Regions from separate parts of the Agromyces sp. NPDC055658 genome, predicted to be linked through region 1. Evidence: predicted binding sites of a transcription regulator. Region 1 holds the regulator's gene; the other holds the start of a gene.
What was found. The regulator LexA, encoded in region 1, represses DNA repair genes until DNA is damaged. The targets are predictions, from matches to a motif close to TCGAACANNTGTTCGA.
Positions count from the first base shown of each region.

Region 2: the regulator LexA is predicted to act here: its motif matches at 13,655-13,670, upstream of ACWGPE_RS11830 (DUF222 domain-containing protein).

Region 1 is NZ_JBSHHD010000033.1:3,244-17,768, forward strand. It holds gene rpmI (50S ribosomal protein L35) at 1-152, opposite strand, end outside; gene infC (translation initiation factor IF-3) at 207-827, opposite strand; gene ACWGPE_RS14810 (DUF1844 domain-containing protein) at 1,135-1,518, shown strand; gene ACWGPE_RS14815 (DNA-formamidopyrimidine glycosylase family protein) at 1,543-2,349, opposite strand; gene ACWGPE_RS14820 (ATP-dependent helicase) at 2,336-6,889, opposite strand; gene ACWGPE_RS14825 (pyridoxal phosphate-dependent decarboxylase family protein) at 6,925-8,331, opposite strand; gene ACWGPE_RS14830 (SseB family protein) at 8,457-9,308, opposite strand; gene priA (bifunctional 1-(5-phosphoribosyl)-5-((5-phosphoribosylamino)methylideneamino)imidazole-4-carboxamide isomerase/phosphoribosylanthranilate isomerase PriA) at 9,319-10,065, opposite strand; gene hisH (imidazole glycerol phosphate synthase subunit HisH) at 10,190-10,828, opposite strand; gene hisB (imidazoleglycerol-phosphate dehydratase HisB) at 10,825-11,439, opposite strand; gene ACWGPE_RS14850 (histidinol-phosphate transaminase) at 11,436-12,569, opposite strand; gene ACWGPE_RS14855 (LysM peptidoglycan-binding domain-containing protein) at 12,627-13,019, opposite strand; gene lexA (transcriptional repressor LexA) at 13,276-13,962, shown strand; partial or broken gene ACWGPE_RS14865 (alpha/beta fold hydrolase) at 14,065-14,525, opposite strand, start outside.
Region 2 is NZ_JBSHHD010000022.1:33,226-47,750, forward strand. It holds gene rsmI (16S rRNA (cytidine(1402)-2'-O)-methyltransferase) at 1-338, shown strand, start outside; gene ACWGPE_RS11780 (NADP-dependent oxidoreductase) at 449-1,588, shown strand; gene metG (methionine--tRNA ligase) at 1,884-3,443, shown strand; gene ACWGPE_RS11790 (TatD family hydrolase) at 3,448-4,344, shown strand; gene rsmA (16S rRNA (adenine(1518)-N(6)/adenine(1519)-N(6))-dimethyltransferase RsmA) at 4,325-5,212, shown strand; gene ACWGPE_RS11800 (hypothetical protein) at 5,414-5,956, shown strand; gene ACWGPE_RS11805 (4-(cytidine 5'-diphospho)-2-C-methyl-D-erythritol kinase) at 6,006-6,938, shown strand; gene ACWGPE_RS11810 (ABC-F family ATP-binding cassette domain-containing protein) at 7,088-8,950, shown strand; gene ACWGPE_RS11815 (MetQ/NlpA family ABC transporter substrate-binding protein) at 9,134-10,042, shown strand; gene ACWGPE_RS11820 (methionine ABC transporter ATP-binding protein) at 10,164-11,192, shown strand; gene ACWGPE_RS11825 (methionine ABC transporter permease) at 11,192-11,851, shown strand; gene ACWGPE_RS11830 (DUF222 domain-containing protein) at 12,125-13,636, opposite strand; gene ACWGPE_RS11835 (hypothetical protein) at 13,914-14,378, shown strand; gene ACWGPE_RS11840 (MarR family winged helix-turn-helix transcriptional regulator) at 14,416-14,525, opposite strand, start outside.

The DNA of each region.
Region 1 (14,525 bases):
GAGGCGACCTTGTCCTGGTTCAGACGGCGCGTGCGCACCGAGGACTTGCCCTCGAGGTTGTGGCGCATACCGGCCTGCTGCTTCTTGATCTTGCCGGTGCCGGTGATCTTGAAGCGCTTCTTGGACCCGGAGTGGGTCTTCTGCTTCGGCATCTCGTGTTTCTCCTTGGTTCTGCCGTCACGCGGGTGACGGACGGGGTGTTCGGCCTACGCCTCGGTCGGCTCGGCCGTCTGCGAGTCGGACTCGGCCGGGGCTTCCGCCGCCGGCCGGGCCTTCGCCGCAGCACGCTGTGCATTCGCCTCGGCCTTGGCCTCGGACTTGTTCTTCAGGGGCGCGATGACCATGACCATGTTGCGGCCGTCGATCGTGGGGTTGTGCTCGACCGTGCCGAACTCCGCCACGTCTTCCGCGAAGCGCTGGAGGAGGCGGACACCCATCTCGGGACGCGACTGCTCGCGGCCGCGGAAGAGGATCATCGCCTTGACCTTGTCGCCGGCCTTCAGGAAGCCGACGGCGCGCTTCATCTTGGTCTCGTAGTCGTGCTTGTCGATCTTGAGGCGGAACCGGACCTCTTTGAGGATGGTGTTCGCCTGGTTGCGCCGGGCCTCTTTCGCCTTCTGCGCAGCCTCGTACTTGTACTTGCCGTAGTCCATGATCTTGACGACCGGCGGACGCGAGTTCGGTGCGACCTCGACGAGGTCGAGGTCGGCCTCCTGCGCGAGCCGCAGGGCCACCTCGATCTTCACGACGCCGACCTGCTCTCCGCCAGGACCCACGAGGCGGACCTCGGGAACACGGATACGGTCGTTGGTACGCGGATCGCTGATGCGTGTACTCCTCTACTCAAGCTGTTTCATGCGCCGAAGGAGGAGATTCACGTATTCGCGCGGATTCTCACCGCGGCTCATACGGCACCCTGTCTACTTCCACACGTCGATCTCGCGATCGGCGGCGTGGAAGCGGAGTGCAATCGACCCGGTAACCTTGATGAAGCGGTATGCGCGGGTGGGAGGATCTCCACTTTCGTACCGGGGAGAAGCCCCGGAGCCCGAAGTAGTCTAGCAGAGGATGTCTGTGACCTGGAATTCGCCCGCCGACGCGGGTTTCGACGAGTCCCCCCCCGAGTCCGAGCGGATCGTCGCCGACGATCACGCGGCCGAACGCGTCGCGTACGACGAGACGGTCGCCGGCGAGGTCGAGGGAGCGACGCGCGACATCGCCGAGGTGCCGGCCGTCGAGATCATCACGACCACGGCGGTCCATCTCATGAGCGCGGCGGCCGTCAAGGTCGGCCTCGCCGACGACCCCGACTCGCAGCTCGACCTCGACGAGGCGCGCAAGCTCATCAACGCCCTCGCCGGGCTCATCACGGCGGGCGCCCCCGAGATCAGCGACATGCACGCGCGGTCGCTCCGCGACGGACTGCGCTCGCTGCAGCTCGCCTTCCGCGAGGCGTCGCCCATCCCCGACGCGATCGGGCAAGGTCCCGGCGAGAAGTGGACCGGCCCGGTCAGCTGACGGGCGCCCGAAGCTCGCGCGCGGTCAGCGCTGGCAGCTCGGGCACCAGAAGACGACGCGCTCCTGCGGATCGGTGACCGAATCCGCTCGTGCTCGACCGAGTTCGCCCCGCTCGATCGTCGTGCGGCAGCGCCGGCAGGGCTCGCCGCCACGGCCGTAGACCCAGAGCCGCTGCCCGCGCCGGTCGACGCCGGTGGTCACCCGCGCACGCCGGTCGCGATTCGCGACGATGAGGCGGCGGCCGAGATCGACGACTCCTGCGGGGTCGGTCACCTCGCCGACCGGGCGGTGGGGGCGGACACCCCGCAGGAAGCACAGCTCGTTGACGTACACGTTGCCGAGCCCGGCCAGGTTGCGCTGGTCGAGCAGGGCGACCGCGACCGGCACCTCGGGGTGCTCGCCGAGGCGACGGACGGCCTCAGCCGTGTGCTGAGGCCGCCAGCCGGGGTCGAGCAGGTCGGGGCCGAGGTGGGCGAGCATCGCGGCGTCTTCCGCACGCGGGACGACCTCGACCTCGCCGAGGTCGAATCCGACGACCTCCGCCTCGGTCGTGGCGAGCACGACACGCGCCCGGTGGGCCGGCTTCGTCCACCGCTCCCCCGACGCGAATACGCGCCACTCGCCCTCCATCTTGAGGTGGGTGCGGATGGTGTGCCCGGGCGTGCGGATGAGCAGGTGCTTGCCGCGGCTCACGACCTCGTCGACGCGCTCGCCCGCCAGGTCGACCGTGGCGTAGCGGGGCACCCGGAAGTCGGTTCGGGCGAACTCGTGCCCCGCGAGCACCGGACGCAGCATCGCGGCGACCTGGAAGACGGAGTCACCTTCGGGCATCGAGTCGCAGTCCCCTCGGCGTCTCCCCGAACCCCGCCGCCCGCAGAGCAACCCCGAACGGGGTGCCGAGCACGAACGCGCCGTTCACCGACTCCACCGCGATCCGCCGCACCCGCCCCGCCGTGACGAGGCTCGCGACCGACCCCGCGGCGAGCGCGAGGAGCTCGTCGTCCTCGGTGTAGACGAGCACGGTCTTGCCGCCGCGCTCGACATAGGCGACCAGCTCGCCGTCGGCGACCACGACGATCGCACCGGCCTTTCGCGCAGCCCGATGCGAGCTCTCGCCCGGGGGGTCGGGCCACGGCAGGGCAGCGCCGTAGGCGTTCGCCGGGTCGGTCGCGGCGAGTGCGAGCACCCTGGGCGCGTCGGCGTCGCGCGTGTCGAGGTCGGAATGGCTCCGCAGTCGGTCGACGGCCCCCGGCGCTGCGAACTGGGCGGCGCCGAGGCGCTCGACGAAGTACCCACGGCGGGCGCGACCGGATTCCTCGAAGCCGCTGAGGGTCTTGTAGACGAGCGCGAAGCCGCCGACCACGCCCTCTGCGACGGCGGCGCCGCGCGTGACGACGCCGTAGCGGTCGAGCAGCATCTCACCGAGCGCGTGGGCGCGGCGGGTGGGGTCGGAATCGGCCACCGGCAGGATCGACCATCGACCGGCGACCGACGGCGGGCCGGTGCGACTCGGCATCGTCGCCCGCGGGAGGGACCGGCCCCGCAGCATCCGCGCCCTGGGTACCGGTCGCGATGCCTTGTGCGCGCTGCGCCCGCCGCTCGTGAGCGCCCGCACGGGCGAGAAGGTGTCGTTCGTGACGAGACCCGCCCAGACGAGGCCCCAGAGCGCCTCGACGAGGGCGCCGTCGTCGACGGGGGCCTCTCCGAACTCGGACGGCACGGTGCCGAAGGCGCCGACGGCGTCGGCGAGCTGACGGAAGAAGAACGCGCCGCCCGACCCGAGTGCGACCAGCACCTCGCGCTGGAGCGGCGTGAGGTCGGCGTCGATCGGCGGGGCCAGCGTGAGCGGTGCCGTCTCGGCCGAGTGCAGGGTGATCCAGCCGTCGTCGCCGGCGAGTTCTCCGGCGCCGGCCCACAGCACCTCCCCGCTCGCCATGAGCTCGTCGAGCATGGCGGGGCTGTAGTCGGCGACACGCGACGGCAGGACGAGCGACTCCCAGGCCGAGGCGGGCAGGCGCACCCCCTCGAGCTGTTCGATCGTGCTCGCGACCCCGTCGATGCCCCTCAACCCGCCGCCGACCTGCTGCCATGCCGGCACGAACCGCGCGAGGGCGCGCTGGGGCACCGGCTCGATCTCGTGCCGGAGGGCCGCGAGCGAGCGCCGACGGAGCCGCCGCAGCACCTCGGCGTCGCACCACTCGGTCGACGTGCCGTGGGGGCGGAACTCGCCCTCGACGACCCTCCGTTCGTCGGCCAGTCGGCGTAGCGCGGCCCGTGCCACCGCCACCCCGATTCCGAACCGGTCGGCGACCTCGTCGACGGCGAACGGTCCGTGGGTGCGGGCGTACCGGCTGATGAGGTCGCCCATCGGGTCGGCCACGTGCTCGCCGAACGCGACGGCCACGCCCGGTGGCACCGGAACGCCGAGGGCGTCGCGGAGGCGGCCCACGTCTTCGACGGCGGCGAGGTGCTCGCGACCGGCGAACCCGACGCGCACGGCTCGCCGCGCCGCGACGAGCTCGGCCACGGCCGACGCCGGGTCGGTCGACTCATCGACTCGCACGGCGATCTCGTCGTCGGTGAGCGGGCCGAGCGCCATCAACAGGTCGGCGACGCCCTCCGTGCCCCGAGCACGGCGCTCGGGATCGAGGCGTTGGAGCTCGCGCTCAGTCCGCTCGATGACGCCGGGGTCGAGGAGCTCGCGCAGCTCGACCCGGCCGAGCAGCTCGCCGAGCAGCGACTGGTCGATCGCGAGGGCCGCGGCGCGGCGCTCGGCGAGCGGCGAGTCGCCCTCGTACATGAACGCGCCGACGTAGCCGAACAGCAGCGCGCTCGCGAACGGGCTCGGCGACTCGGTCGTGGTCTCGACGAGGCGCACCCGGCGCGCGGCGAGGTCGGCGGCGATCTCGACGAGGCCCGGCACGTCGTAGACGTCTTGCAGCACTTCGCGCACCGTCTCGAGGATGATCGGGAAGGTCGGGAACGCGCTCGCGACCTCGAGCAGCTGCGCCGCCTTCTGCCGCTGCTGCCAGAGCGGTGACCGGCGCCCGGGCTGGTAGTGAGGCAGCAGCAGGGCGCGCGCCGCGCACTCGCGGAATCGACTCGCGAACAGCGCCGAACCGCCGACCTCGTCGGTGACGAGCTGCTCGAGCTCGGCCGCCTCGAAGCGGAAGAGGTCGGCGCCGGGCGGCTCGTCGCCCGTGTCGGGGATGCGCACGATGATGCCGTCGTCGGCCGCGACCGCGGCGCCGTCGACCCCGTGCCGCTCGCGCACCCGCGCCGCGACGGCGAGCGCCCACGGCGCGTGCACGGGCATGCCGAACGGCGAGTGCAGGATGACGCGCCAGTCGCCCAGCTCGTCGCGGGTGCGCTCGACCACGAGGGTGCGATCGCTCGGCACCGCCCCCGTGGCGCGCGCCTGGTCGGCGAGGAAGGCGATGAGGTTCGTGGTGGCGTTGTGGTCGAGCCCGGAGGCCGCGATGCGCGAGCGAGCCTCGGGCTCGGTCGCCGTCGACACCTCGCGCATGAACGCTCCGAGCGCGCGGCCGAGCTCGACGGGCCGCCCGAGCCCGTCGCCCTTCCAGAAGGGGACGCGGCCCGGCTGGCCGAAGGCCGGCACGACGTTGACGCGGTCGAATGTGATCTCCTGGATGCGCCAGCTCGTCGCGCCCAGCGCGAAGACGTCGCCGACGCGCGACTCGTAGACCATCTCCTCGTCGAGCTCGCCGACGCGGCGGCCGGTGGTCTCGTCGCCGCCGACGAGGAAGACGCCGAACATGCCCCGGTCGGGGATGGTGCCGCCGCTCGTGACGGCGAGCCGCTGCGCCCCGGGGCGCCCGGTCACGACGCCGGCCTCGCGGTCCCAGACGACGCGCGGCCGGAGCTCGCCGAAGCGGTCCGACGGATATCGGCCCGCGAGGAGGTCGAGCGTCGCCTCGTAGGCCGAGCGCGGCAGCGTCGCGAACGGGGCCGCGCGGCGCACGGTCGCGAACCAGCCCTCGACGTCGAGTTCGTCGACGGCTGCGGCCGCGATCGTCTGCTGGGCGAGGATGTCGAGCGGGTTCGCCGGCACCCGCATGGTCTCGATGAGCCCACCGAGCATGCGTTCGGCCGCGACCGCCGTGTGCACGAGGTCGGCTCGGTGCTTGGGGAACATGACGCCGCGCGACACCTCGCCGACCTGGTGCCCCGCGCGCCCCAGCCGCTGGAGCCCGCTCGCGACGGAGGGCGGCGCCTCGACCTGCACGACGAGGTCGACCGCGCCCATGTCGATGCCGAGCTCGAGGCTCGAGGTCGCCACGACGCAGCGCAGCCGCCCCGACTTCAGGTCGTCTTCGATGTCGGCGCGCTGCTCTTTGCTGACCGAGCCATGATGGGCGCGGGCGATGACGGCCGGCGCACCGACGGTCTGGCCCGACTGCGCCATGAGTGCCGCGGGGGGCCCGGCCGCGGCCGCCGCGGTGACGAGCTCGGCGCGTTCGAGCTCGTCGAGGTGCAGTTCGTTCAGGCGGGCGGTGAGCCGCTCGGCCAACCGCCTCGAGTTCGCGAAGACGATCGAGGAGCGGTGCTCGAGCACGCGATCGAGGATCGCCTGTTCGACGTGCGGCCAGATCGAGCCCGTCGCATCGTCGTTCGCGGGCAGCTGCGCCATGTCTTCGACGGGCACGACCACGCGCAGGTCGAATCGCTTGTCGGCCGGCGGCGCGACGACCTCGACCGGTGCGCTCGCGCAGAGGAACCGGGCCACCTCTTCGACGGGCCGCACGGTCGCCGAGAGCCCGATGCGCTGGGCCGGACGCTCGAGCAGCGCGTCGAGGCGCTCGAGCGACAGTGCGAGGTGCGCACCGCGCTTCGTGCCGGCGACCGCGTGGATCTCGTCGACGATGACGGTCTCGATCGAGCGCAACGTCTCACGCGCCTGCGAGGTCAGCATGAGGAAGAGCGACTCGGGCGTCGTGATGAGGATGTCGGGCGGCGTGCGCAGCAGCGCCCGACGCTCGTTCGCGGGCGTGTCGCCCGAGCGCACCCCGACGCTCACGCTCGGCGGCGTGGCGCCGAGGCGCTCGGCGACGCGGGCGATGCCGGTGAGCGGCGCGCGGAGGTTGCGCTCGACGTCGACGCCGAGCGCCTTGAGCGGCGACAGGTAGAGCACCCGGGTACCGGGCTCGGCGGCGGGCTCGGTCGTGAGCCGGTCGATCGCCGAGAGGAACGCCGACAGGGTCTTGCCCGATCCGGTGGGAGCGACGACGAGCGCGTGGGCGCCGCTCCCGATCGCCCGCCAGGCGCCCTGCTGCACCGCGGTGGGCGCGCGGAACGCCTCGGCGAACCACGTGCGCGTCGCCTCCGAGAAGGCCGCAAGCGCATCGGTCATGGCTCCATTCAATCCGATGCCGCCGACAACCGTTCTCAGCGCGGGTCTGCGGCGAGGGCGCGGGCGACGGCGGCGACCGTGCGGTCGGCCTCGGTGGCGTCGGTCGCCCAGTTGCTCACCGAGAACCGCACGACCGCGCGATCGCGCCACCGCGACGTCATCGCGAGCACCTCACCCTCCTCCCAGAGCCGGGACGAGAGCGCCTCCGTCGCCGCATCGTCGGCGAGTGCGAGGCACACCTGGGTGAAGACGACGTCGTTCAGCACCTCCACGCCTGGCAGGCGAGCGACGCCGACGGCGATCCGCTTCGCGGAGTCGACGAGCCGTTCGACGAGCTCGGAGACGCCCTCGCGCCCGAGGGCGCGCAGCACCGCCCACGTCGGAACGCCGCGAGCACGCCGCGAAAGCTCGGGCACCCGCTCGTGCGGGTCGGCGACGGCGTCGCTCGCCTGCAGGTAGCTCGCATGCATGCTCAGCGCCCGCTGCATCGCGTGCTCGTCGCGCACGATCGCGATGCCGCAGTCGTACGGCACGCTGAGCGTCTTGTGCGCATCGGTCGACCACGAGTCGGCCGCCTCGTACCCCGCGACGAGGTGCCGCAGGCGCGGGCTGGCTCCCGCCCACAGCCCGAAGGCGCCGTCGACGTGCACCCAGGCGCCGGCCTCGTGCGCGACCCCGATCGCCCGGGCGAAGTCGTCGAACGATCCGGAATGGATGTTGCCCGCCTGGAGGACGACGATCGCCGGATCGGGATCGGCGGCGAGCACCGCTCCGAGCGCGCCGACGTCGATGCGCCCCTCGTCGTCCGCGGCGGCGACGACCGGTGCCCCGAGGCCGAGGTAGCGCCCGGCGAGGTCGACCGTACCGTGCCGTTCGGCGCCCACGACGAAGCGCACGCGCGGCGCTCCGAAGACGCCGTCCTGCGCCGCATCCCAGCCGGCCCTCCGCAGGAGTTCGTCGCGACCGGTCGCGAGCCCGACGAAATGCGCCATCGTGGCCCCGGTGGTGAAGCCGACCGCCGACCCGGCGGGCAGGCCGAGCAGATCGACGATCCACTCCCCTGCGAGCTCCTCGACCGCGGCGACGCCGGGCGTCGCGAACCGCAGCCCGGTGTTCTGGTCCCACGCCGAGACGAGCCAGTCGGCGGCGAGGGCGACCGGTTGCACCCCGCCCATCACCCAGCCGAAGAAGCGCGGCGAGCCGATGCCGAGCAGTCCCGGTTCGACGCCGTCGGCCAACCGCTCGACCACCTGTGCTGCCGGTTCACCGCGGCTCGGCAGCGCCCGACCCAGCAGTTCCTTCGCCGCATCGGCATCGATCTCGGGCGGGATCGGACGTTCGGCGACGCCGTCGAGCCAGCGTCTCGCCCGGTCGGACGCGATCTCCAGCGGTCGGTCGTATTCGGGTCGCCGCGCTCCGGCGGCCGACGGTCGCTCGGCCATGTTCCACCTGACTTCCGCGCACACGTGCGCGTTCCAGATGATGCTCCGCGATGCTCACGCGGTCAATGCCCAGTTCGGGCGGGCTCGCGCGCACGGCTGAGGCGGCACTGCCTGCTTCCGCACGCTCAGGCGTCGCGACGACCGCCGACGAGTCGCACGGCGAGCGAGTCGACCCCTGTCGCGATCGCGTCGTCCTCCGCCCAGCGCCGCGCGAGCCGAGCGGTCGTGGCATCGAGCTCCTCACGGGTGAGTCCGTCGACGAGCCGCAGCGTCACGACGAGCTCGGGCCCGGCGAGCCGCGCGAGCGGGTCGCCCGCGGCGAGGTCCACGCCGAGCACGGCGAGCTCGCTGCCGATCGAGCGCTCGAACGCCCGGCGCACGGCCTCGTCGTCGAAGGGCGGCGTCCACGGCTTCTGCTGGGCGACCGCCCACACGGCGGGTCGGCGCAGCACGAACTCGCCCGGCGATGCCGGGTCGAGCACGACGAGCTCGGTGCCGTCGTCGGCCGCGGCGAGCGCCACCCGGACGCCGTCGGCGGGCACAGGACGGGCGACCGGGTTCCAGGCGCGCATCGTGTCCACCGACGAGAACACCGGCAGCACGCGACGCCCGTCGGGCCCGTCGACCGTCACGATCGAGAGTTCCTGGCTCTTGTCGACGGCGTGGCCGTGCGCGCCGGTCTCCGCTCCCCCGTCGCCGAGCTCGGCGAGCAGCGGGATCAGCAGCCTCGAGGCGCCGAACGCGGCGACGACACCGGCCTGTGAGCCGTCTCCGTCGTGGAATGCACGCAGCGCGGCACCGAGGGCCGCCGGGGTCGAGCCGTCGTCGCCCGCGTGCGGGTTCTCGTCGAACGCCCGGCCCGCCCACGGTACCCCCGCAGAATCCGCGAGATGCGCGGGAAGCGGCCGCGCGGTGCCGCCGGGCGTCGTGCCCGAGGCATCCTCGTCGTCCGCAGCGTTGCCGAGATCAGCGGTCATGCGCGCCGGCTCAGTTGCTCGCGACGTCGAGGGCCTCGGCGAGCGTGAAGGCGCCGGCGTACAGGGCCTTGCCGACGATCGCGCCCTCGAGGCCGAGCGGCACGAGCTCGCGCAGCGTGGCGAGGTCGTCGAGGCTCGAGATGCCGCCGGAGGCGACGACGGGGCGGTGCGTGCGGTCCATCACCTGGCGCAGGAGCTCGACGTTCGGGCCCTGCAGCGTGCCGTCCTTCGTGACGTCGGTCACGACGTAGCGCGCGGCACCCGCCTCTTCGAGCCGGTCCATGACCTGCCACAGGTCGCCGCCGTCCTTCGTCCAGCCGCGGGCGGCGAGCGTCGTCCCGCGCACGTCGAGGCCGACGGCGATGGCCTCGCCGTACTGGGCGATGACCGAGGCGGCCCACTCGGGGTTCTCGAGGGCTGCGGTGCCGAGGTTGATGCGCTTGGCGCCGATCTCGAGAGCGTGCTCGAGCGACTCGTCGTCGCGGATCCCGCCCGACAGCTCGACGTTCACGCCGCGCACCTGGCGGATGACCTTCTTCAGGATGCCGCCGTTCGACCCGCGGCCGAACGCCGCGTCGAGGTCGACGAGGTGGATCCACTCGGCGCCCTGGTCGGCCCAGTCCACGGCCGCGTCGACCGGGTCGCCGTAGCTCGTCTCGGTGCCGGCCTCGCCCTTCGTCAGGCGGACGGCCTTGCCGCCCGCGACGTCGACGGCCGGCAGCAGCACGAGGCCGGGGGTCTTGTTGAACTCACTCATCACTACTGTCCTCGATCGCGATACGCCGTCGGCCGTGTTTCACCCGGCGCAGTGACGGCCGGCACAGTCACAGGATCATAGTCGCCCGCGCCGCGCGCGACGTGTCGCATGACGGTCGGATGACTCAGGCGAGTGCGCCGAGCCAGTTCGAGAGCAGCCGGATGCCCGCGTCCGACGACTTCTCTGGGTGGAACTGCGTCGCCGACAGCGGACCGTTCTCGACCGCGGCGAGGAAGCGCCCGCCGTGCTCGGCCCAGGTCAGCTTCGGCTGCGGGAACGGCGGCATCACGTCGAGGTGCCACGACTGCGCCGCGAACGAATGCACGAAGTAGAAGCGCTCGTCTTCGATGCCGTCGAACAGCACCGAGCCCGCGTCGGGCACGACGGTGTTCCAGCCCATGTGCGGCAGCACCTCGGCCGGAAGCTCGGTGACGGCCCCGGGCCACTCTCCGAGCCCCTCGGTGTCGACGCCGCGTTCGACGCCGTGCTCGAAGAGCACCTGCATGCCGACGCAGATGCCGAGCACGTGCCGGCCACCGGCGAGGCGCCGGTCGATGATCTCGTCGCCGCGCACCGCGCGGAGCTGGTCCATGACGGCCTTGAACGCGCCCACGCCGGGCACGACGAGGCCGTCGGCCTCCATCGCCGCTGCACGTGAGGCCGTGACCTCGACCTCCGCGCCAGCGCGTTCGAGCGCCTTCGCGGCCGAGTGCACGTTGCCCGACCCGTAGTCGAGCACCACGACGCGCCGGTTGCGGCTCACAGCGCACCCTTGGTCGACGGGATGCCGCTGACGAGCGGGTCGAGCGCCTTCGCCTGCCGGAATGCGCGCGCGAAGGCCTTGAACTCGGCCTCGGCGATGTGGTGCGGGTCGCGCCCGCCGAGCACCGTGACGTGCACGGTGAGCCCGGCGTTGAAGGCGATCGCCTCGAAGACGTGCCGCACCATCGAGCCCGTGAAGTGACCGCCGATGAGGTGGAACTCGAAGCCCTCCGGCTCACCGGTGTGCACGAGGAACGGCCGCCCCGAGATGTCGACGACCGCCTGCGCGAGCGCCTCGTCGAGCGGCACGAGCGCGTCGCCGTAGCGCGAGATGCCGCGCTTGTCGCCGAGCGCCTCGCGGATCGCCTGCCCCAGCACGATGCCGGTGTCTTCGACGGTGTGATGCACGTCGATGTGAAGGTCTCCCGACGCGCGCACGGTGAGGTCGGTGAGCGAGTGCTTCGCGAACGCGGTGAGCAGGTGGTCGTAGAACGGCACGCCGGTCTCGATGTCGCTCGAGCCCGAGCCGTCGAGGTCGATCGACAGGTCGATGCTCGATTCGCTCGTCTCGCGCTGCACGCGCGCGGTGCGCGATCGGGGCTGGGCGGTCATGACTCGATCCTATTCTCGGTGGTGCCACCGGCCGCGCCGCTCGTCGCGACGGCCGCCGGCGCGAACACGGCGACCGCCTCGAGGAAGGCGGTGGTCTCGGCCTCGGTGCCCGCAGTCACGCGCAGGTGCCCGGGGATGCCGAGCTCCCTGATGAGGATGCCTCGCGCGAGCAGCCCCTCGAACACGGCGTGCGGGTCGTCGACCCCGCCGAACAGCACGAAGTTCGATCCGCTGCGGTGCGGGGCGAAGCCGAGTCGCGCGAGCTCGGTCGTGATTCGCTCGCGCTGGCGGCGGATGTCGTCGACCATCGCCAGCATCTCGTCGGCATGGGCGAGCGCGCCGAGCGCGGCGGCCTGGGTGAGCGCGGAGAGGTGGTACGGCAGGCGCACGAGCCGCAGGGCATCGATCGTGGCGGGGTCGCCGGCGAGGTAGCCGACGCGGGCGCCCGCGAACGCGAACGCCTTGCTCATCGTGCGGGAGACCACGAGCCGCGGCCGCCCCTCGAGCAGCGTGAGCGCACTCGGGGCACCGGGGTCGGCGAACTCGAAGTACGCCTCGTCGACGACGACGATGCCCCGTGCCGCGTCGGCGACGGCACGCACCGTGTCGAGCGACAGCGGCGTGCCCGTGGGATTGTTCGGTGCGCAGAGGAAGACGAGGTCGGGGTCGTGCTCGCGAACGGCGGCGACCGCCGTCTCGGCACTGAGCTCGAAGTCGTCGTCGCGGTCGGCGGCGATCCAGCGGGTGCCCGTGCCCGAGGCGAGCAGCGCGTACATGGAGTACGTCGGCGCGAATCCGAGCACCGAGCGGCCGGGCCCGCCGAACGCCTGCAGCACCTGCTGCAGCACCTCGTTCGAGCCGTTGGCGGCCCAGATCTGCTCGGGTGCGAGCCCGTGGCCGAGGTAGCCGGCGAGCGCCTCTCGCAGCTCGGTGAACTCGCGATCGGGGTATCGGTTCAACCGGAGGATCGCGGCGGCGACTCGGGCGACGATGTCGTGCGCCACGTCCTCGGGGATGGCATGCGTGTTCTCGTTGACGTTGAGGGCGACGGGCACCGCCTTCTGCGGCGCACCGTACGGGTCGCGACCACGGAGGTCGTCGCGGATGGGGAGGTCGTCGAGACTCGTCACCGAACCAGCCTAGCCACGCGACCCGTGACGCCCCGGCGTGCGACCTCGTATGACCGCCTACTCCGAAGCGGGGACCGCGAGGCGCTGGCCCGGCTCGATCGTCGCACCGTCGAGCCCGTTGAGCCGGACGATCTCGGCGATCGTGTCGCGCGGGTCGGCCGACGGGTCGATCGCCTCGGCGATCTCCCAGAGCGAGCCCCCGGCACCCACCGTGACGTACTGCAGCGAATCGCCCCCGGCCAGGTCGGCGGCCGCACCGCCGGCGTTCAGCACGGCTGCGAGCGCCCAGAGGACGATCGGCAGTGCGGCGAGGGTCGTGAAGACAGCGCGCCCGCGACGGGTCAGCCGGAGGCGGGTGCGCGGTGCAGCCTCCGCACCGCCGTCGACACGGCCTGCGCGGGGCACCGGAACACCGGAACGGTACTCGTTCGTCACGATCGCTGCGCTCATGTCACCCTCCTGCGTGGGATCGCATCCGGCCCTCGGCCGGGAGGGCCGGATGCGAATCTCTGTTCCGAATATATCTTCGAACATCTTCGACTGCAAGCATCGGACTGCGGGTTTCTCGGGGAGCGATCTCGCGACACACTCGAACGAATGTTTGCCGCTCCCGCCGCATGTGGATACAGTTTCGAATGTCTGGGAACAGTCGATCAGACACCACCGACATCCGATCGCGAAGGCGGTCGCAACGAGGGGCGGAACCGTGAAGAGCGACAACGACGTGCGCGAGACCGGCAGGGCACGCCGCCGCAAGAGCCTGAGCGCGAAGCAGATCGCGATCCTCGAGGTCGTGCAGCGTTCGGTGGCGACACGCGGCTACCCGCCGAGCATGCGCGAGATCGGTGACGCCGTCGGCCTCGCATCGCTGTCGAGCGTCACGCACCAGCTCAACCAGCTCGAACTCGCCGGCTACCTGCGGCGCGATCCGAACCGCCCCCGCGCGCTCGAGGTGCTCATCGAGCTGCCGGGCCTCGACGAGCGACCTCCGTCGGCGGGCGATCCCGCGCCGGTCGGCGACGCGGCGATGGTCCCCCTCGTCGGCCGCATCGCGGCCGGCGTGCCGATCACGGCCGAGCAGCAGATCGACGAGGTGTTCCCGCTCCCCCGCCAGCTCGTCGGCAAGGGCGAGCTCTTCATCCTCAAGGTCGTCGGCGACTCGATGATCGACGCGGCCATCTGCGACGGCGACTGGGTGGTCGTGCGCTCGCAGCGCACCGCCGAGAACGGCGAGATCGTGGCCGCCATGCTCGACGGCGAGGCGACCGTCAAGGTGTTCCGCCAGCGCGACGGCCACACCTGGCTGCTGCCGCGCAACACCGCGTTCGAGCCGATCCTCGGCGACCAGGCCGAGGTCCTCGGCAAGGTCGTCGCCGTGCTGCGCGCGGTCTGAGCCCGCGGCCGCGCCGGCGGCGCGCGATCTGAGCCCGCGGCCGCGCCGGCGGCGCGCGATCGGCGAGGCCGGGGACGTCGGGTGACGTGCGCCCGGAGGACGCTATGCGCTCGTCGCGCCTGCGGCGATCGCGCCCGCAGGCTGCGCCACCGAACGGAGCCAGCCGATCACCGCGTCCATGAACCCAGCATGATCGTCGCGGAAGACCGTGTGACCCGTGCCCGGCACCGTCGCGACGGTCATGCCCCGTCGGCGCAGGTCGGCCGCGACGCGCTCGGTGATGAGCAGGCTCTTCTCGGCGAGCAGCACGAGCGTCGGGGCGACGAGTCGGGCCGGCGGCACCAGCGGCCTGGTGTCGGCGAAGCCCAGCACGGTCCGCTTGTCCCAGTCGCGGAGGGTCGCCAGTTCGATGTCGACGTCGACCGCGCTCCACTTCGGGTTCATCCGCACGAGCGCGCCGCGCCGCGGCCTCGGGGCGATCGCGAAGAAGGCCTTGTACGCCAGGCCGCGCAGACCCGTCGGAAAGGCGAACGCGGGATCGACGTAGATCGCCGCCCGCGGCG
Region 2 (14,525 bases), on a different contig from region 1:
GGCTCGCCGCGAGCCTCGAAGCGCTCGCGGAGGCCTTCGGAGCCGACCGGCCGGCGGCCGTGTGCCGAGAACTCACGAAGCTCCATGAGGAGGTGCGCCGCGGCCCGCTCGGCGAGCTCGCGGCCTGGGCGGCCGACGGCGTGCGCGGCGAGATCGTCATCGTCGTCGGGGGAGCGGGCGACGTCGTCGTCGACGCCGATGCCGCGCTCGAACGGGTGCTCGGCCTCGCGGCATCGGGCACCCGGCTGAAGGACGCCGCCTCGCTCGTCGCCGCTGAGACCGGCCTCGGCAAGCGCGAGCTCTACGAGGCCGCGCTCGCGAGCCGCGACGGGCGCTGAACCGCGCGCCGCAGCCGCCGCCGCAGATCGCTCACCCCGCGCGCAACCCCTGTCGGTCGGCCCCCGATTGGGGGACAATGGAACCGTTCGCACGATCCAGGAGGTGCGAGATGGCAACCAGAGACGAGTCGCGGGCCTTCACGGCCCGGGCGGTGCGATACGCCGAGTTCGGCGGCCCCGAGGTGCTGCACGTCGACGAGGTGCCGATGCCGGTGCCCGGCGACGGCGAGGTGCTCGTCGAGGTCTTCGCGGCGGGCCTCAACCCCGCCGAGAGCGCGACGAGGCGCGGCGAGCACGACGGCCAGGGCCCGATCGCCCTCCCGGCGATGCAGGGGCGCGATCTTGCCGGGGTGGTCATCGCGACCGGCCCCGACGTCGGGCGGTTCGGCCGCGGCGACGAGGTCATGGGCTTCGTCGAGCGCGGCGCGCAGGCCACGCACGTCGCGGTACCCGAGCGCCAGCTGCTGCCGAAGCCGGCCGGGCTCTCGTGGGAGGTCGCCGGTTCGCTCTACGTCGCCGGCACGACCGCATGGAACGCCGTCGAGGGCCTCGCCCTCGGCCCCGACGACACGGTCGTCGTCACCGCCGCCGCCGGTGGGGTGGGCTGCCTCGCCGTGCAGTTCGCACGGATGCGCGGCGCGACCGTCATCGGCACGACGACCCAGGAGCGCTTCGACTTCCTGCGGCAGTTCGGCGTGATCCCCACGCGATACGGACCGGGGCTCGCCGAGCGGGTGCGGGCGATCGTCGAGGAGACCGAGCATGCGCGACCCGTGAGCGCCTTCCTCGACTTCCTCGGCGGCGAGACCGACGCCGCCGCCGAGCTCGGGGTGGCGAGTTCCCGCACGCTGACCGTGCTCGACCACGAGGCGGTCGAAGCCGACGATGCGGTCGCGGCGGGCACGGGCGACGTCGTCGCGATGGGGCGGGTGGCCGCGCTCGTCGCGGCCCGCCGGGTGCGATTGCCGATCGCCGACGTGTTCGGGCTCGACGGCATCGTCGACGCGTACCGGGCGCTCGACCGGCGCGACGCGCCGGGCAAGATCGTGCTCGGCCTCAGGGTGGTCGACTATCCGGGCCAGAAGGTGCGCGAACCCGCGATCAAGGAGCAGGACGTCACCCTCGGTGTGCCGACCCCGCACGCCCACATGGAGGTGACCGAGGCGATCCCGCCCGCGATCGGCGACGGCAGCGTGCGGCGCCGTCACCGCGAGGAGCACGAGCGGGAGCAGGCGGCGGCGGCCGAGTAGTGCGGGGGTTTCGCGATGCCTCCTCCTTCGCCGGTCGCCGCTCAACAGCGGAGGCGAGTAACGCAGACGTGGAGGCATCCCGTGCGCCCATGGGGTTGAGCAGCCCTGTGGGTCGAGTCCGAGGCCTCCGCAGTAATGCTGCTTCGTGCGCCCATGGGATTGAGCGGCCCTGTGGGTCGAGTCCGAGGCCTCCGCAGTAATGCTGCGTCGTGCGCCCATGGGGTTGAGCGGCCCTGTGGGTCGAGTCCGAAGCCTCCGCAGTAATGCTGCTTCGTGCGCCCATAGGATTGAGCGCATGGCCGAAGCCTCCTCGTTCTACATCACCACGCCCATTTTCTACGTGAACGACGTGCCCCACATCGGGCACGCGTACACCGAGGTCGCCGCCGACGTGCTCGCGCGCTGGCACCGGCAGGCGGGCGACGACGCGTGGATGCTCACGGGCACCGACGAGCACGGCCAGAAGATCCTGCGCACCGCGACCGCGAACGGCGTCACCCCGCAGGAGTGGGCCGACAAGCTCGTCGCCGACGCCTGGATCCCGCTGCTCGAGACGGTCGACATCGCGAACGACGACTTCATCCGCACGACCGACGCGCGCCACGAGGCGAACGTGCAGAAGTTCCTGCAGAAGCTCTACGACGACGGTCACATCTACACGGGCGAGTACGAGGGCTACTACTGCGTCGGCTGCGAGGAGTACAAGCAGGAGTCCGACCTCGTCGCGGGCACCGGCGAGTACGAGGGGCAGCAGGTCTGCGCCATCCATTCGAAGCCCGTCGAGCTGCTGCACGAGAAGAACTACTTCTTCCGCACCTCGGCGTTCGCCGAGCGGCTGCTCGCGCTCTACGAGGAGCGCCCCGACTTCGTGCAGCCCGAGTCGGCCCGCAACGAGGTGCTCGGCTGGGTGCGCTCGGGCCTCGCCGACCTCTCGATCTCGCGGTCGACGTTCGACTGGGGCGTCAAGGTGCCGTGGGACGAGACCCACGTCGTCTACGTCTGGTTCGACGCCCTGCTCAACTACATCACCGCCGTGGGTTACGGGCAGGACGATGACGAGTTCTCGCGGCGCTGGCCCGCGCAGCACATCGTCGGCAAGGACATCCTGCGCTTCCACGCCGTCATCTGGCCGGCGATGCTGATGGCCGCCGGCCTCGAGGTGCCGAAGGGCGTCTTCGGCCACGGCTGGCTGCTCGTCGGCGGCGAGAAGATGTCGAAGTCGAAGCTCACGGGCATCGCGCCCGAGCAGATCACGTCGACCTTCGGCTCCGATGCGTTCCGCTACTACTTCATGCGCGCGATCGCGTTCGGCCAGGACGGCTCGTTCTCCTGGGAGGACCTCGCCGCCCGCTACCAGGCCGAACTCGCGAACGGCTTCGGCAACCTCGCCTCGCGCGTCGTCGCGATGATCAACCGGTACTGCGACGGCGTCGTGCCTCGGCAGGGCGCGCTCGAGGCGGCCGACATCGAGATCGGTGCGGTCGAACGACGGGCGACGGATGCCTCGTGGCAGGCCATCGACCGCATCGCGATCCATGAGGCGATCGGTGCGGCGTGGGAGCTCGTCGACGCGCTCAACGGCTACCTCACGGCCGAGGAGCCCTGGGCGCTTGCCAAGGACCCCGAGCGGCGCGACCGGCTCGAGACCGTGCTCGCGACGGCCTACCGCGGGCTCGGCACCCTCGCGGTGCTGCTCTCGCCGGTGCTGCCGAAGGCGACGGCGAAGCTGTGGACGGCGCTCGGCGCGCCCGGCACGGTGCAGGACGCGCGCGTCGACCTTGCGTACGAGGCGGAGCTCGGCGAACGCGTCGCCCCGCTCGAGGCGCTGTTCCCGCGGGTCGAGGTCGCGGAGTAGGTCGGTGCCGCCCTCGAAGACGTCCGGTCAGGGCTACCCGCCGCTGCCCGAGCCGCTGCCCGTCGCGGTCTATGACAACCACACGCACCTCGAACCGAGCGACGACGCACCGCCCGGGCGTCCCGAGACGCTGCTCGACGTGCACGAGCACCTCGAGCGGGCCGCAGCGGTCGGCGTCGCCGGAGCCGTGCAGGTCGGCACCGATGTGGCGACGAGCCGCTGGTCGGCCGCGGCCGCCGCACGCGAAGCGCGGCTCCTCGCCGCGGTGGCGCTGCACCCCAACGAGGCGCCCGAGCTCGAGGCATCCGGAACGCTCGACGACGCCCTCGCCGTGATCGACGAGCTGGCGGCGGAGCCGCGAGTGCGGGCCGTCGGCGAGACGGGACTCGACTTCTTCCGCACCGGCGACGAGGGGCGGCCGGCGCAGTTCCGCTCGTTCGAGGCGCACATCGACATCGCGAAGCGGCACGGCATCGCGCTGCAGATCCACGATCGAGACGCGCATGACGAGGTCGTCGCGACGCTGCGCCGGGTCGGCGCTCCCGAGCGCACTGTCTTCCACTGCTTCTCGGGCGGCGAGGAGCTCGCCGGCCTCGCGGCCGACGAGGGCTGGTACTGCTCGTTCGCGGGCAACGTGACGTTCAAGAACGCCGAGAACCTGCGCGACGCGCTGCGAGCGGTGCCCCGCGACCGCATCCTCGTCGAGACCGACGCGCCCTACCTCACCCCGGTGCCGCTGCGCGGCCGGCCGAACGCCCCCTATCTCGTGCCGCACACGGTGCGGTTCATGGCCGAGACCCTCGGGGCCCCGCTCGACGAGTTCTGCGCGCAGCTCGCGGCGAACACGGTCGCGGTGTACGGCTCGTGGGAGGATGAGCGGCATGCACCGCCACGAGGCTGAGCCCGCCGACGGCGCCGAGACCGCGACGCCGCGCCTGCTCGGCCCGGCCGAGATCCGCGACCTCGCCGAGCTCCTCGACGTCACGCCCACGAAGAAGCTCGGGCAGAACTTCGTCCACGACGCGAACACGGTGCGCCGCATCGTGCAGACCGCCGGCGTGCAGCGCGGCGAGACCGTGCTCGAGATCGGGCCCGGGCTCGGCTCGCTCACGCTGGGCCTCCTCGAGGCCGGCGCCGAGGTCGTCGCCGTCGAGATCGACGGGCGCCTCGCCGAGCAGTTGCCGCACACCGTCGCGATCATGCAGCCGGGCACCTCGCTCACCGTCGTGCACCAAGACGCGCTCAAGGTCGTCGAACTGCCGGCCGACCCGGTGCGACTCGTCGCGAACCTGCCCTACAACGTCTCGGTGCCGGTGCTGCTGCACCTGCTCGAGCACTTCCCGTCGCTCGTGTCGGGCATCGTCATGGTGCAGGCCGAGGTCGGTCACCGGCTCGCGGCCGAGCCCGGGTCGAAGGTCTACGGCGCGCCGAGCGTCAAGGCCGCCTGGTACGGGCGCTGGCGAACGGCCGGCCAGGTGTCGCGCATGGTGTTCTGGCCCGTGCCGAACGTCGATTCGGTGCTCGTGGGCTTCGAGCGCGCCGAGCAACCGGGCACCGAGGTCGAGCGCGTCGCGACGTTCGCACTCGTCGACGCCGCCTTCCAGCAGCGGCGCAAGATGCTGCGTCAGTCGCTCTCCGGCGTGCTCGGCGGCAGCTCGTCCGCCGCGGCCGAGGTGCTGACGGCGGCCGGCGTCGACCCGCAGGCGCGCGGCGAGCAGTTGAACGTCGACGACTTCCTGCGCGTCGCGCGCACCGCGGCATCCGCCTGACGTCTCGGCGACCGCGTCGGGTCTCGACGTGGCGGCGCCGTCCGCACGCGCGGCCGCGCGCCCCGGCGGGATGTCGGAGATTCCGGGCGCAAGCGGGCGCCGAGCGGCATATCGCACGGTTCTTCCGACACGCCTGCCGTCGGCCGGGTTGGGGTGAGCGCGACGCGGACGGGTGACGCAGACGGCCGTTATTCTCGTCGCATGGCGAAGACGACGGTGGGGGCGAACGCCGATGGCGTCGGCGACGACGCGGTGGGCGCGGCGACGGGGCGGCCGCGAGAGGAGTGGTTCGCGGTGCTCGACGAGGCGGGCGCCGAACAGTTGACGCACCAGCAGATCGCGACCCGGTTGGCCAACGTGCACGGGGTCGACGCCTGGTGGGCGCAGAACGTGACCGTGGCCTACGAGCAGGCCCGCGGCATCCGCCGTCCAGGGCAACGGCAGGACGGCACCTACGAGGCGAGCGTCACCCGCACCGTCGACCTCGAGAAGGCCGACGGTCTGCGTGCGCTCGCGACGCTCGTCGAACGCGAGCTGGGGGTGGCCCCGCTCGCGCTCAACCTCGGTGCGAAGCATCCCACCGCCCGTTTCCCGCTCGAGAGCGGCGAGTTCGTGCTCGCCTCGGCGAGCGAGCGCGCCGGCGGACGCAGCTCGATCGGCCTCACTTGGGGCCGCATGCCCGACGACGAGCGCCTCGCGGACGTGAAGTCGCGCATGCGGGCGTGGCTCGCCGAGGTCGGCTGAGCGCGGCGCGCGCGGTCGGCGCCCGGACGCCGTCGGGTAGCGTGGGGGCATGACGATCGCCTGGGCCGACGAGGCAGTGCACGTTCGGGCGCCCGGCAAGATCAATCTGTTCATGCGCGTCGGCGCGGTGCAGTCCGACGGCTACCACGATGTCGCGACCGCGTACCAGGCCGTCTCGCTCTACGAGGACGTGCGCGCCTGGCCCGACGACGAGTTCAGCGTCGCGTTCGGCGGCTCGATCGACGTCTCCGGCCTCCCGACCGACGGCTCGAACCTCGCGATCAAGGCGGCGAAGCTGCTGGCGCGCACCGTCGGCGTGCCGGGCGGCGTGCGGCTCGAGATCGAGAAGCACGTGCCGATCGCCGGCGGCATGGGCGGCGGCAGCGCCGACGCGGCGGCGACCCTCGTCGCGTGCGACGCCCTCTGGGGCACAGGCCTCACCAAGGAGGAACTGCACGCGCTCGCGGCCAAGCTCGGCGCCGACGTGCCGTTCGCCCTCTCCGGCGGCACGGCCATCGGCACCGGCCGCGGCGACCGGCTGAGCCCGGCGCTCGCGACCGGTTCGTTCCACTGGGTCCTCGCGGTCGCCGAGTTCGGCCTCTCGACGCCGGGGGTCTACCGCGAACTCGACCGCCGGCGCGAGGCGCACCCCGAGACCGACCCGGGCGACGTGACCCCCGCCGTCGACGCGGAGGTGCTGCACGCACTGCGAGCGGGCGACGCGCGCATGCTCGCCGACGCGCTGCACAACGACCTGCAGGCGGCGGCGCTCGGGCTGGCGCCCGGGCTCGGCGGCATCCTCGAGCTCGGCGAGGCGCACGGAGCACTGGCCGGGATCGTCTCCGGATCCGGCCCGACGGTGGCGTTCCTCGTCGAGGACGCCGATTCGGCGATCGAGCTGCAGGTCGCGCTGTCGGCCGCGCGGCTCAACGCCGTGCACGTGCACGGCGCCGTGCACGGCGCGCGCCTGGTCGCCGGGTAGGGAACCGGATCGGGACCGTGGTCCCGGTGCGCTCATCTCGAGACGGCGCCCGGGCGCCGGTTCGACCCGCCGCCCGCGTCGCCACTGCGCCGACCGCGGAGACGTCGTGCGTCGCCGCCCGAGCGACGGGCGGCTAGGCTCGTTCGGTCATGGCACACCTCCTCGGCGCCGAGCGCCTGCATCTCGAGTTCCCGACGCGTACCGTCTTCGACGAGGTGACCCTCGGCATCGACGAGGGCGACCGCATCGGCATCGTCGGCCGCAACGGCGACGGCAAGTCGACGCTCCTGAAGCTGCTCGCCGGGCGCCTCGAACCCGACGGCGGCCGCGTCACCCAGCGGCGCGGCCTGCGCATCGGCATGCTCGACCAGGCCGACATCGTCGACCCGGGCAAGACCGTGGCCGAGGCAGTCGTCGGCGGCATCGACGAGCACGTGTGGGCCGGCGACGCGAAGGTGCGCGACGTCATCTCGGGCCTGCTCGCGGATGTCCCGTGGCAGGCGCCCATCGCAAGCCTCTCGGGCGGGCAGCGGCGCAGGGTCGGGCTCGCGGCACTCCTCGTGGGCGACTGGGACGTGCTGTTCCTCGACGAGCCGACGAACCACCTCGACGTCGAGGGCATCGCCTGGCTCGCACGCCACCTGAAGCAGCGCTGGACGGCGACCGCCGGAGCGGTCGTCGTCGTGACCCACGACCGCTGGTTCCTCGACGAGGTCTGCACCGCGACCTGGGAGGTGCACGACGGCATCGTCGAGCCCTTCGAGGGCGGGTACGCCGCGTACATCCTGCAGCGGGTCGAGCGCGACCGGATGGCCGCGGCGAGCGAGGCGAAGCGCCAGAACCTCATGCGCAAGGAGCTCGCGTGGCTGCGCCGCGGCGCTCCTGCCCGCACCTCGAAGCCGAAGTTCCGGATCGAGGCGGCGAACCAGCTCATCGAGAACGAGCCGCCCGTGCGCGACACCGTCGAGCTCAGCCGGCTCGCGGTCTCGCGGCTCGGCAAGGACGTGGTCGACCTGCTCGACGCGACGGTCGAGTACCCCGGACTCGACGGGGCGCCGCGCACGGTGCTCCGCGATGTCGAGTGGCGGATCGCGCCGGGGGAACGCACCGGCATCCTCGGCGTCAACGGCGCCGGCAAGTCGACGCTGCTCGGCCTGGTCACCGGCGCGGTGACGCCGACCTCGGGCCGCGTCAAGCGCGGCAAGACGGTCAAGATCGCGACGCTCAGCCAGGAACTCGCCGAACTCGCCGAGTGGGGCGACGAACGCGTGTCGGCGGTCGTGGCCGAGCAACGGGCGAGCTACACGATCGGACAGGGCTCGAAGGCCGTCGAGCTCACGCCCGGGCAGCTGCTCGAGCGCCTCGGGTTCTCGAGCCAGCAGCTGTCGACCCCGGTGAAGAACCTCTCGGGCGGGCAGAAGCGGCGGCTCCAGCTGTTGCTGATCCTGCTGCAGGAACCCAACGTGCTCATCCTCGACGAGCCCACCAACGACCTCGACACCGACATGCTCGCTGCCATCGAGGACCTGCTCGACTCCTGGCCGGGCACGCTGCTCGTGGTCTCCCACGACCGCTACCTCATCGAGCGCGTCACCGACCGGCAGCTCGCGGTGATCGACGGCCACCTGCGCGACCTGCCGCGCGGAGTTGAGCAGTACCTGGAGCTGCGCAAGACGGCGGATGCCTCACGGCCGACGCCGTCCGCATCCGAGCGCCGAGGTTACGAGGCGCACGCTTCGCAACCGGCCCAGCCGGTCGCGACGGGATCCGGGAGCGCGCCCTCCCTGGCGGGCGCCGATCGCCGGGCCGCCGAGAAGGAGCTCGCCTCGATCGACCGTCGGCTCGAGAAGCTGCAGGGCGAGATCGCCCGGCATCACGAGCAACTCGCCCGTCACGACCAGTCCGACTACGTGGGGCTCGGCGCGCTCGGCGACGAGCTGCGCGAGCTCGAGGCATCCGTGGCCGATCTCGAGACGCGTTGGCTCGAAGTATCTGAGCTGCTCGAAGGGTGACGTCGCAGAAGCTGTGACGCAGTGTGACCATGTGGTCAACAGGGCGAAGATGCTTCGCCTAACGTGGAGATGCGCCCGCGTTCGCGGCATCGAAGCCCCCACCGACATCCTCCGTGGCGGAGCCATGCCGGCACCCAGCCGATCAGGCCCTCGTTCGCGTGCGCCCACCGAGAGAGGAACCCCATGTCACGCCGTACCCGCATCACCTCAGTCATCGCCGCGCTCGCCGCGGTGCCCCTCGTCGCCACGCTCGCGGCCTGCGCCTCGAACGGCGCCGCCGGCGCCGAGGCCGGCTCCGACGACGTCGTGAAGATCGGCGTGGTCGGCGCGGGCGACCCCCAGTGGGACGCGTTCGAGAAGGCCGCGGCCGACGAGGGCATCAGGATCGAGATCGTGAACTTCACCGACTACGCGCAGCCGAACCCCGCGACGACCGAGGGCGAGCTCGACCTCAACCAGTTCCAGCACATCGTCTACCTCGCCGACTACAACGTGTCGGCCGGTGAGGACCTGGCACCGATCGGCGCGACGGCGATCTACCCGCTCGGCCTCTACTCGACGAAATACGAGTCGGTCGACGACATCGAGAAGGGCGAGACCGTCGCCGTGCCGAACGACGAGTCGAACCAGGCCCGCGCGCTGCTCGTGCTGCAGTCGGCCGGCCTCGTCGAGCTGAAGAGCGGCGGCACGATCTTCAGCGATCTCGCCGACATCGACGAGGCGAAGTCGAAGGTGAAGGTCACCGCGCTCGACGCGGCCCTCACCCCGACCTCGCTGCCCGACGTGGCCGCCGCCGTCATCAACAACGACTTCGTCGAGGACGCCGGGCTGAAGTTCGAGGACGCGATCGCGAAGGACGACCCGACCGACCCGAACGCGCTGCCCTACGTCAACATCTTCGCGACCCGCGCCGAGGACATGGACAACGCGACGTACAAGAAGCTCGTCGAGATCTTCCAGACCGACCCCGACGTGCAGGCCGGCCTCATCGAGGCCTCGGGCGGCACGGGTGTGCCGGCGACCACTCCGGTCGCCGACCTCGAGGACTCGCTCGCGAAGGTCCAGGCCGACACCGAGGCGCACTCGGGCTGATCGTCTGCTCGTCTGCTCGTCTCCCGACGGGGACGACGATCGCCGCGGGCGGTGGGCGCCGAATCAGTGCCCACCGCCTGCGGCGTTCCATGCGGGCCACAAGCCCAGGAGGAGAACCACCATGGCGCTCGTCGCGCTGAAGAACGTCACCAAGGCGTATCCGCCCCAAGGTCGTGACGGGGCTGAGATCGTCGCCGTCGACGACGTCACCCTCGACATCGAGCCGGGCGACGTCTACGGCATCATCGGCTATTCGGGAGCGGGCAAGTCGACCCTGCTCCGGCTCGTGAACGCGCTCGAGCCCGCCACCGCCGGATCGATCGAGATCGACGGCCGCGAGATCGTGGGCCTTCCCGAACGCGAACTGCGCGGCATCCGCCTCGGCATCGGCATGATCTTCCAGCAGTTCAACCTGTTCGGCGCGAAGACCGTCGCCGGCAACATCGCCTACCCGCTCAAGGTGGCCGGGTGGTCGAAGGCCGAGATCGAGCCCCGGGTCGCCGAACTGCTCGAGTTCGTCGGGCTCGCCGAGAAGGCGAAGGCGTTCCCCGACCAGCTCTCGGGCGGCCAGAAGCAGCGCGTCGGCATCGCCCGGGCGCTCGCGACGTCGCCACGGCTGCTGCTCGCCGACGAGGCGACGAGCGCACTCGATCCCGACACGACGCAGGAGGTGCTCGAACTCCTCAAGCGCGTCAATCGCGAGTTCGGTGTCACGATCATCGTGATCACCCACGAGATGGACGTCATCCAGTCGATCGCGACGAAGGTCGCCGTCATGGACGGCGGCCGCGTGATCGAGAACGGCGAGGTCTTCGACGTGTTCTCGAGGCCGCGGAACGCGTCGTCGCAGCGGTTCGTCGCGACGGTCGTGAAGGGCGTGCCGTCGCCCGCCGAGCTCGCGGTGCTGCGCGAGCGCCACGAGGGCCGCATCGTCACGATCTCGTTCCGCGACAGCGACGCCTCGCAGGCACAGGTCTTCGTCGAGCTCGCGAACGCGGGGCTCGACTTCGAGCTCGTCTACGGCGGAATCAACGACATCCAGGGGCGAGCGTTCGGCCACCTGACGCTCGCGATCAGGGGGGCGGATGCCTCCATCGACAGCGTGCTCGCCTCGATCGCGTCGCGCGCGGAAGTGACGGAGGCCCGCTGATGGATCGCCTGTTCGAGCTCGGCCCCGATTTCTGGACCGCCGCCTTCGAGACGCTGTACATGGTCGCACTGACGCTGCTCATCGGCGGCGCGATCGGGCTCGTGCTCGGCATCGTGCTCTACGCGTCGCGTGGGGGCGGCCTCATGCCGAACCCGATCGTCTACAACGTGCTCAACGTCGTCATCAACTTCTTCCGCCCGATCCCGTTCATCATCTTCATCGCCGCCGTGCAGCCGCTCGCCCGCTACGTGATCGGCATCGGCATCGGCAACGACGCCATGATCTTCTCCCTCTCGATCGCGGCATCGTTCGCGATCTCGCGCATCGTCGAGCAGAACCTCGTCACCGTGTCGCCGGGCGTCATCGAGGCGGCACGGGCTATGGGCGCCGGGCCGGTCAGGATCCTGCGCACGGTCGTCATCCCCGAGGCGCTCGGACCGCTCATCCTCGGGTACACGTTCATCGTCGTCGCGATCGTCGACATGACCGCGATGGCGGGGTTCATCGGCGGCGGCGGGCTCGGCAACTTCGCGCTCGTCTACGGCTACCGCCAGTTCGAGCCGGCGATCACGTGGGCGGCCCTCCTGCTCATCGTGGTCTTCGTGCAGGCGCTGCAGTTCCTCGGCAACTGGCTCGCCCGCAAGGTGATGCGCCGGTAGCGGCTCGGACGGCGTCGAGTCGTTCGTTCGTTCGCGGCGGTCGCGGGCGGTCGCGGGCGGTCGTGGGCGCCGTTCGTCGGGGCTCTGCGGTGATCTGCGCTCTGCGGTCATCACCCGGTGTGGTCTCTGGTGCGCTCTGCGGACATCAGCCCGGTGTGATGATCGGCTCGTGGTGATCGGTTCAGTGTGATCTGTGGCGCGCCCTGCGGTGCTCAGCCCGGTGTGGTGATCGGCCCGGTGCGGTGATCGGCCCGGTGGCGTCGATGGGACTGGTCAGAACGGCGCGTTCGGTGGGTACTCGTCGCCGTTCGGCTCGACGTTCGGCCGGCGCGATGCGTCGGCAACCCGACCCGGCACGGTTGGCTCGCGGTGATCGCGGCAATCACGGTGATCGCGGTGATCGGCCGGCCGTGGTGTCGTCGGTATCGGTTCGGCCGGATGGGTCGCGTAGACCCGCCCCGAAGACGAGCGCCACTCGAGGATGCCGCCGCCACGGTGCACGACCGACCAGGCCGTCTCGTGTTTCAGGTGATGATGCCCGGCGCAGAGGTGCGCGAGGTTGTCGTGCGCGGTCGGATTGCCGTCGGCGTAGTCGCGGGTGTGATCGATCTCGCTGCGACCCGCCGGCCTGTTGCAGCCGGGGAACCGGCAGGTGCCGTCTCGCACCCGCAGCCAGCGGCGCAGGTCGGCCGGCGGTCGGTAGCTCGCACGGTCGACATCGAGCACCGCGCCCGTCACGGGGTGCGTGAGCAACCGGGTGAACGAGGGAGCGGTCGCGGTGAGGCGTCGTGCGGTGTCGGCGTCGATCGGCCCGTAGCCGTCGAGGTGCCCCGGCGTCTCGTCGAGCCCCATGAGCGTGAAAACCGGAACGGTGACATGGACCGTCGCACGCGCCGACGCGATCGCCTCCGCTCCGCGGTCGCCAGCGGGGAGAAGGCCGAAACGGAGGAGGTCGCCGGCGAAGTCGGCGCGAAGTTGCTCGTGGTTGCGGTCTTCATCACCGCGGCCGGCGCCGCCAACCCGACCGCTCACGCCCCTGACGTCGGCGCCGGCGGCGGTGTGTGCGGCGTCGTCGAGCCGCACGAAGATGCTCAACGCATCGGCCGCCGGCAGGAGCACGTGCAGCCAGGCCATGCCGTCGGTGGCGGGCTCGAATTCGACTCGCCGGGTCTCGCGGGCGGCCCGATGCCGTTCTGACGTCGTCTCGGCGAGGAGCTCTTCACGAAGTCGGCGGGCTTTGACCCGCAGTTTCGCCGCAGTGAGGTCGGCCCCGAGCGCGGCGAGGCGCTCGTCGAGCTCGGCACGCACGCGCGGCCGGTCGGCGAGATCGCAGCCGGCGCCGACGATGACCCGAGCGTGCTGCATCGTGAGTTCGCCGCGTCGCAGCGCCGACAGGGTGGCCGGCAGCTGGTTCGACAGCACCCACGCTTCGTCGATCTCGCGCTGCATCGTGCGCTCTGGGGTTCGCAGCGCGGCCGCGAGTTCGGCCACGACGCTGCGGCGCGCCATCTCGTCGCGACGCGCGGGCGACAGCGACGCCGACACGAATGCGCCGGCATGGCGCAGTGCGAAGGCGACGGTCATCGCGATCACGTCGATGTGCATGGCGCGATGCATCGCCTCGATGCGTTGCGCTCGCACGGCGGCGTCGACGAGGACGGCGAGGCCCTCTTGCGCACGAGCGAACGGGGACATCTCGGAGGGGGGTGGGAACGCTGCGGGTGACGGCGCGACGGGCACCGCGAGTCCTCCGGGAACGGAGGTGGTGTGCTCGTCGAAGGCCATGCCCCATCGTATCAAGATTCGAATGAATGTTCGAGTGTTTCGCCGAGTGAATGCGCGGCCGCGACGCGCTGCGAATGCGAACGTTCGGGCCCGGGACGCGGCCGGACGTCGGTGCGAGACGCCGGTCCGCCCAGGGCCCACCCGGCAGACGGCACCTCGAGCATGCGCCGAGGAGTCGGGCGCACGACCCATCCTCCACAGGCGCTGCTCCGCGGCATCCGTCACGAATCGGGCCGTCGCGGGCGGCACCACCCCGGCGCGCCCGCAGGATCGACGCATGACCGACCGAGACGCCGACACCGAACCGACGAGCCAGTGCAGCACCGACCCGCATCTGCCCGACGTACCCGTGATGACCGACGCTGCACTGCAGGACCGGGTCGAGGAGCTCATCCAGCGGGCGTTCCGCCGTCAATTGTGGACGCTCTTCTTCGATGACGAGGGCTACCAGTTGCTCATGATGCCGATGGCCGACTACCCCGGTGCCCCCGACGGGCCGACCCCCGAGGGCACCGCCGCGCAGCTGCTGGCGAACCGCGTGGCGTACGTCTGCGACTTCATCGGGGCGACGCGGGTCGCCTTCGCCTGGGAGCGCCGCGGTCCCGAGCGGAGCACTCCTGTCGACCGCGAATGGGCGTGCGGACTGGCAGCGGCCTGCCGGAACGAGCACGTCGAGGTGTGGTCGCAGTTCATCGTGCACGACGGCGGCGTCCGCTGGTTCGCGCGCGACGACGACGCCTGACCGGGTGCCTCCGGGCGAGGGCGCCGGCGGACTGCGCTCAGCCCGCGTCGAACCCGAGGCTGAGCTTGCGCAGGAGGCCCGCGAGCCGCTTCTGCTCGGCCGCGGGCAGTCGCGCCAGCAGCTCGGCCTCGGCGTCGACCAGCCGGG